Regions from separate parts of the Pantoea sp. ABR1s genome, predicted to be linked through region 1. Evidence: predicted binding sites of a transcription regulator. Region 1 holds the regulator's gene; the other holds the start of a gene.
The links. The regulator Fur, encoded in region 1, represses iron uptake genes when iron is present. The targets are predictions, from matches to a motif close to ATAATAATGAGAACNACTATCAA.
Positions count from the first base shown of each region.

Region 2: the regulator Fur is predicted to act here: its motif matches at 1,450-1,472, upstream of fes (enterochelin esterase).

Region 1 covers NZ_CM173823.1:2,960,850-2,964,554, reverse strand. Annotated here, with positions in the region: gene glnS (glutamine--tRNA ligase) at 1-688, shown strand, start outside; gene ACXKZD_RS13975 (hypothetical protein) at 924-1,319, shown strand; gene fur (ferric iron uptake transcriptional regulator) at 1,391-1,834, opposite strand; gene fldA (flavodoxin FldA) at 2,183-2,713, opposite strand; gene ybfE (LexA regulated protein) at 2,846-3,121, opposite strand; gene ybfF (esterase) at 3,290-3,705, opposite strand, start outside.
Region 2 covers NZ_CM173823.1:3,645,862-3,649,566, forward strand. Annotated here, with positions in the region: gene ACXKZD_RS17180 (TonB-dependent siderophore receptor) at 1-1,263, opposite strand, end outside; gene fes (enterochelin esterase) at 1,514-2,719, shown strand; gene ACXKZD_RS17190 (MbtH family protein) at 2,819-3,037, shown strand; gene ACXKZD_RS17195 (enterobactin synthase subunit F) at 3,030-3,705, shown strand, end outside.

The DNA.
Region 1 (3,705 bases):
GCTGGAGTCCTGTATCCGCGATGATCTCAACGAGAATGCGCCCCGCGCCATGGCGGTTTTAGATCCGCTTAAAGTGGTGATCGAAAACCTGCCAGCAGGCCATAGCGAAATCGTCACCATGCCAAATCATCCGGGTAAACCGGAGATGGGCACGCGTGAAGTGCCGTTCAGCCGCGAGATCTGGATCGATCGCGCGGATTTCCGTGAAGAGGCGAACAAACAATATAAGCGTCTGGTGCTGGGCAAAGAAGTCCGCCTGCGTAACGCCTATGTGATTCGTGCTGAGCGGGTCGCCAAAGATGAAGCGGGCAACATTACCTGCATCTACTGCACCAGCGATGTTGATACGCTGAGCAAAGATCCAGCCGATGGCCGCAAAGTCAAAGGCGTGATTCACTGGGTTTCTGCGGATCACGCGCAGCCAGCTGAGTTCCGCCTGTATGACCGTCTGTTCAGTGTGCCAAACCCGGCTGCTGCAGAGGATTTCCTGGCGGTCATTAATCCTGAGTCACTGACCATCAAAAACGGCTTTGTTGAACCCAGCCTGCGCGATGTGGAACCAACAACACCGTTTCAGTTTGAACGTGAAGGTTATTTCTGCGCCGACAGCGTTTACTCGAAACCGACGCAACTGGTGTTTAACCGCACCGTCGGTCTTCGTGATACCTGGACCAAAACGGGCGAATAAATTTTTTGGGGCTGACCTCATAAAATGACAAAAGGGTGATTTATCGCCCTTTTTTATTGCCCCGATTTTTACCATCGCCGACGTTTATTCTGCACTAACCACAACCGGTTCAATACCGCCTTGTGGGAGTAATCTGAGTTTAAAAAAATTAATCAATTTCAGGATGTGAATTGTCAGCTTTCAGGTAGGCTATCCGCTCTCAGAGGTTGCAAAGCGGGTTACAGAAGGAAAAAAAATGACAGTTCTCGCCCAGGAAGCCAAACACAGTGTCGTCGTTTTACATCAGCTCATTGAACGTATTTTTAATCAGCCAGCCGGATCTGATGACAGTTTCCAGCTGCTGATGTCCTATTTTCATCCTGAATTTCGCATGGTGACCCCAAAGGGCAAAGAGTACAATCTGAACGAGGTCGAGGATCTTTTTCAGCAATTACAAGGGCAGCGGGAAGGGATGCGCATTGCCACCTGTGAACATGTCATTCTCTCTCATCATGAAAAAGAGATCGTCGTACAGTATCGCGAAATGCAGATGATGAACGGCAATAACCAGAGCCGCATTTCGCTGGCCATTCTGGATTGCAGCAGCTCCATTCCACGCTGGCGCTATCTGCAGGAGACGCTGGTCGCGTGAGGTGAGGGCAGAAAACAGACGAAAAAAAACCGGTGAATTCACCGGTTTTTTTATTTCAGGCCGCGCCAGCGTTACTGGTCGTGCAGCGTTTCGTCTTCACGGCAATCGCCCAGCGTACAGTGTCCATAGAGATAGAGGCTGTGGTTGGTCAGCTTGATGCCATGGCGGGTCGCGATTTCACGCTGACGCGTTTCAATCGATTCGTCGCTGAACTCGATAACCTTGCCGCAATCCAGGCAGATCAGGTGATCGTGGTGATGCTGCTGCGTCAGTTCGAAGACAGACTTGCCGCCTTCAAAGTTGTGACGAGTCACAATACCGGCATCATCAAACTGGTTCAGAACACGGTAAACGGTCGCCAGGCCAATCTCTTCGCCAATGTCGATCAGGCGTTTATACAAATCTTCCGCACTGACGTGATGGCACTCAGGTTCCTGAAGCACTTCCAGAATTTTCAGTCTGGGCAGCGTTACTTTCAGGCCAGCCTTCTTTAATGCGGTGTTGTTGTCAGTCATGCGGATTTTGTCCTGTTACTAATATTCACTTTTGTGGCTTATCGCCTTGAATGTCGATCTGTGCTCATTCTCATTTGCGTCTCATTATAGAACTGAAGCGATGAAATGAAAACCAGAGGGCGTGTCTGAATCATCATGGGCTATTGGGGATTCGTCACCGGGCCGGGGAAGATTCTGACAGAGGTCTGTTAGCACATCACTTAGTCTTGCCGCCTGAGAAAATAAGCGGAAGATCGATGCGGGTATTCTACAGATTAAACGGAGAAAGTTAAAAAAATGTGGCTATTATTTCTATAGGCATTTTCATTGCCTCAATGTGAGCTGGCGCTCACATTGAGTCGGGCAGGATCAGGCTTCGATGATCTCTTTCAGCTGCAGTTCATCAAAAATCTGCTTAACCCATTGGTCAACACGCTGGCTGGTCAGCTCAGGCTGGCGATCTTCGTCAATGGCCAGGCCCAGGAAGTGGGTGTCATCGGCCAGGCCTTTCGAAGCTTCGAAGTGATAGCCTTCAGTTGGCCAGTGTCCGACAATCACGGCACCGTGCGGTTCGATAATGTCGCGAATCGTGCCCATGGCATCACAGAAATACTCTGCGTAATCTTCCTGGTCGCCACAGCCAAACAGCGCAACCAGCTTGCCGTTAAAATCGATCTCTTCCAGCGTCGGGAAAAAGTCATCCCAGTCGCACTGCGCTTCGCCGTAGTACCAGGTCGGAATACCCAGCAGCAGGATATCAAACGCTTCCAGATCTTCTTTTGTGCTTTTTGCGATGTCATGGACTTCTGCAACATCTGTACCCAGCTGTTTCTGGATCATTTTTGCAATGTTTTCGGTATTGCCGGTATCGCTGCCGAAGAAGATGCCTACGAGTGCCATGAGTAAAATAACCTCTTAAATCCTGATGATGAGATGTGTGCCGCAGCACATTTCAGCGAATAATAGCAGACGAGAGAAAACCGGTGAACGGTTAAAGCCCCGACATTTGCCTCTGCGTGCGATTTGCCCGCATTAATCCAGTTTGAGCTGTGCCAGTAGCATCTGTTCAATCAGTTCGCTACGGCTGAGATTGCGCTGTTCTGCCAGCGTATTGAGTGCATCGACGGCGTCACTGTTCATTTTCAGTTCGACACGACGAAGTCCGCGTCCTTTGTCACGTTTCAGTTGATTGCGCTTGTTAATGCGCAGCTGTTCATCACGCGAAAGCGGACTGGTTTTGGGTCGACCAGGGCGGCGCTCATCAGCAAAGAGATCGAGCGTCGTGCGGTCAGTCTGTTCTTTTGCCATGGCTTAGTAAAACTGAATGGGGGCGGGCGCCAGACACTCACCGCGCAGATTATAAATTATTGGCCATTGCCGCAGCAAAACTGACCCGCGGCAAAATTTTAGCGCGCCATCATACTTCACGCTTACGCCGGACGCCAATCCTAAACCTTTGCCGCCATCTATTTGCTTTTAAAGCGCAAAAAAGCGACGGACACTGCGCAAAACGGCATCGGGTTTCTCTGCATGAACCCAGTGTCCTGCGCCACCGATCACATGCGCCTGAGCAGCCGGGAACTGCTGCAGCAACGCATCGCGATAGCTGTTATCCAGGTAGCTGGAGTCGCCGCCGCGAATAAACAGCGCCGGGTGATTCCAGGCGGGAACCGGCTGCCAGCCAGAGATCGTGGTGTAGTTATCCCACAGCACCGGAACGTTGAAGCGCCACTCCCCCTCCTGGAAGGATTTCAGCAGGAACTGGACCACCCCTTCTTCCTCGATCAGCGTTCGCATGACCTTCGCCGCCTCGCTGCGGGATGAGACGCCCGCATCGGTGACGGCACGAATGCCGGCAAATATCTGGTCATGACGGCGCGTCTGGTAATCCA
Region 2 (3,705 bases), 690 kb from region 1:
CCCGTAGCTGGCGGCCTGAGTCGTCGATGAAGGATCCTTCATCCGCTGCTGATTCCATTCCGTCCCGAAAGTCGCGGTCTGGTTCACCAGCCATTCAAACGGCACACTGATCTCACTGTGCAACAACACATCATCCAGCTGGATGGTATTGAAGTTGCTGTTGGCGAAGATGCCTTCGGTGCCGCCTGCCAGCCCCTCATTCAGACGCGCGTTGCGGGTATTCTCATATTGCGCGTAAGTATTGGTGCTGATGCCATTATCCCAGGCACCGGTCCACTTAACAGAAAAGTTCTGCCGATAGAGCCGGTTGGTCTCTTCACCATATTTGCTTTTCACCAGGGCGTTGGTATTGGTGTTCTGCGTGTCCCCGGCATAGAGGTTGCCCTGACGACTGTAACCGGCCCCCACTTCCAGCGTCTGCATCGGCGCAAATGCCCAGCGCAGCAGGCCATGAATATCTTTGTTGATCGAGCCTTCCCGGCCCGCCGGGTACGATCCGGCGTAACTGCCGGTGCGGTCTGCGGCGTGCCCTTCATTAATGTCGTAAGCATCAGCCTGCGTTTTTGCCAGTCCGCCATAGAGCCGGAAACTGACATCCTCGCCCAGTGGCCCTTCAAGGCTGAAGTTGGTGCGACGGGTCGCGCCCTCCTCCTTGTGTTCCGGCACGTTGTAATAGGCGCTCCATGAGCCGTGCCACTGATTATCCATCTCTTTTTTGGTGATGATGTTCACCACGCCGCCCGCTGCACCGTTACCGTAACGGGCCGCTGCCGGACCGCGGATTACCTCAATGCGATCAATGATCTCTGGCGGCACCCAGTTAGTGTCGCCGCGCGTATCACGCTCGCCACGCCAGCCAAGCCGAACCGCGTTGCGGCTGGTCACCGGCAATCCATCGATCAGAATCAGGGTATTTTCCGGCCCCATGCCGCGGATATCGATCTGGCGATTGTTTCCGCGCTGGCCGCTGGTGGAGTTACCGGTCAGATTGACGCCAGGCATGGTGCGAATAATTTCGGCGACATCGCGTGCGGGTGGATGTTTTTTAATTTCGTTGGCGGTGATGGTCGACACGCCAGGTGCCTGCAACGTCTGCTCGGCGGCGGTCACCATCATGGTGTCGTCGTGGAGGGTATCGGAGGTGCTGCTGTCGATAGCCGGTTCGCGGGTGGCTTCAGCAGCCACGGCACCGGCAGAAATGAGAGAGGCGGTGAAACCCAGTTCAATCATAATGGCTAACGAAAGCCGGGATAACTTTTTCATTTTTCTGTTCCTGGAGTGCCGGCGAGGATGCCACTGCCGGCGTGCCGGTAAAAAAGTAATAACCTTGCCTGCAACGTTTTCCCCTTGTCGCCGGGCCAGCGTCAGAACCGCTTTGCATCAGTCTGAAAGCCGGTGCGGCAGAGAGGATGCGCGCGCTCCCTGTCGGGCGGAAACACCCTATTGCAAATGCAAATAATTATCAATACTATTATTCATAACATGCATGACCCTAATCAAGGGTGATCGAAAGATGGCGCGTATGACGTGGTTAAATGAAGAAACCGGCAGTGAATACTGGTGGCAACAGCAGCAGCAACGGGGCATTCCTCTGGTTGAAGCTGGCGAAAAGGGAACCTGTCAGGTCACCTTTTTCTGGCGCGATCCCCAGGGTGACACGCAGCACTCCGATACCCGGCGCGTCTGGATCAATATCACCGGCGTAACCGATCATCATCATTCAGCCGTCCCCTCCTCATTAACGCCTGTTCCCGATACCGATGTCTGGTGGTGGCAAACCGCCCTGCCCGCTGACTGGCGCGGCAGCTACTGCCTGATTCCTGATAGTCAGGAAGAGACTTTTACCGGGCAGGCCGATATGCAGTCAGTGCGCCAGTGGTGGCGTCAGAAATTCCCGCAGGCGCAAAGCGACCCGCTGAATCCTTTGCGTAGCTGGGCGGGTGGACGCGGAATGAGGGTCTCGCCACTGCACCTGCCACACGCGCCGGATCAGCAGGTGTGGCATGCGGTTGATGAGGGCCGTGCCGCCGATATTCCGCTGCAACACTATTTGTGGCGCAGCGAACGACTGGGAAACCAGCGTCAGATCTGGATCTCTGTTACCGGAGACGCCAGTGCAGGCGATCGTCCGCTGGTACTGCTGCTGGATGGTCAGTTCTGGGCACAGAACATGCCGGTTGCCGGCCCGCTTCAGCAACTGACAGAGGCAGGCGAACTGCCCCCTGCGGTCTATGTCATGATCGACATCATCGACCGCGAGCACCGCACGCGTGAGCTGACCTGTAACCCTGACTTCTGGCTGGCGATTCAGCACGAGCTGTTGCCGCAGGTTCAGCGCTGGGCGCCGTTTCGTGCCGACAGCACGCTGGTAGCGGGACAGAGTTTTGGCGGCCTTTCTGCCGCTTACGCCACCCTGACCTGGCCGGAAACCTTTGCTGGGGCGATCAGCCTCTCCGGGTCGTTCTGGTGGCCCGCGCGCGGCGATCCCAATGGCTGGCTGCCACAGCAGTTACAACAGGGCTTACTGCAGGCCCCCCCTCGCCGCTTCTACCTGGAAGCGGGACGACGCGAACGGCTGATTCTGGCAGCAAACCAGCAGTTTCAGCACGATCTGACCGCTGCCGGACATCAGGTCAGCTATCACCCGGTCGAAGGCGGTCACGATGCGCTGTGCTGGCGCGGTGGACTGCTGGCAGGCCTTAAAGCCATGTGGCAATAGCCCTAACCCGCTTATATTCCGCCTTCTGCGCGCCACTGAAAGATATCTATGCAGGACAGCGGCGTTAGCGCGCCCGGTGACTGCGGACAGGAGACCGACATGCAACAACTTAACCCTTTCGACGATCCGCAACAGGATTGTCAGGTGCTGAAGAACGATCAGCAGCAGTACAGCTTATGGCCCGCCTTTTGTGCGGTTCCGGCAGGATGGCAGCCGGTGTTTGGCCCCGGGCCACAGGCTGACTGTCTGAGCTGGCTGAATGAAAACTGGCACGATATCCGTCCGGTTATGACGCAGGACAGAGGCGAAAATGTCTGAGATCACCCTCAACCCGCAGACAGAACAAAAAACGCTGCCGCTGGTGGCCGCTCAGCCCGGAATCTGGATCGCTGACCAGCTATCGCCCTATTCCAACGCTTACGCCGTGGCGCATTTTGTCGAACTGCGCGGTGCGCTGAACAGCGCGCTGCTGTCACAGGCCATAATTGCTGGCATGCAGGAAGCGGACACACTGAATATGGCCTTTGGCGAGCAGGAGGGTGAACCGCTACAGTGGCCTGAACCCCAGGCTTTCCACGAGCCTGAGGTGATCGATCTGCGCGATGCCGCCGATCCGGTGGCCGCAGCACGTGCGCTGATGCAGCAGGATATGACCGGCGATCTGCGGGTGCTGAGCGGCGCGCCGCTCTACCATCACAGCCTGCTTCGGCTGGATGAGAATCACTGGTACTGGTATCAGCGATACCATCACCTGGTGGTCGATGGTTTTAGTTTCACCGCTCTGACCCGCCGTATCGCCAATCTCTACAGCGCCTGGCAGCGCGGCGACACGCCGGAGCCAAGCCCGTTTGTACCGTTCAGCGACGTCGTTGATGAATATCAGCGCTATCAGCAATCTTCGGGCTGGCAGCGCGATCGCCAGTTCTGGCTGGAGAAAGGCGCGCAGCTACCTGCGCCCGCCTCGTTGTCCGCTCTGCCGCTGGCCG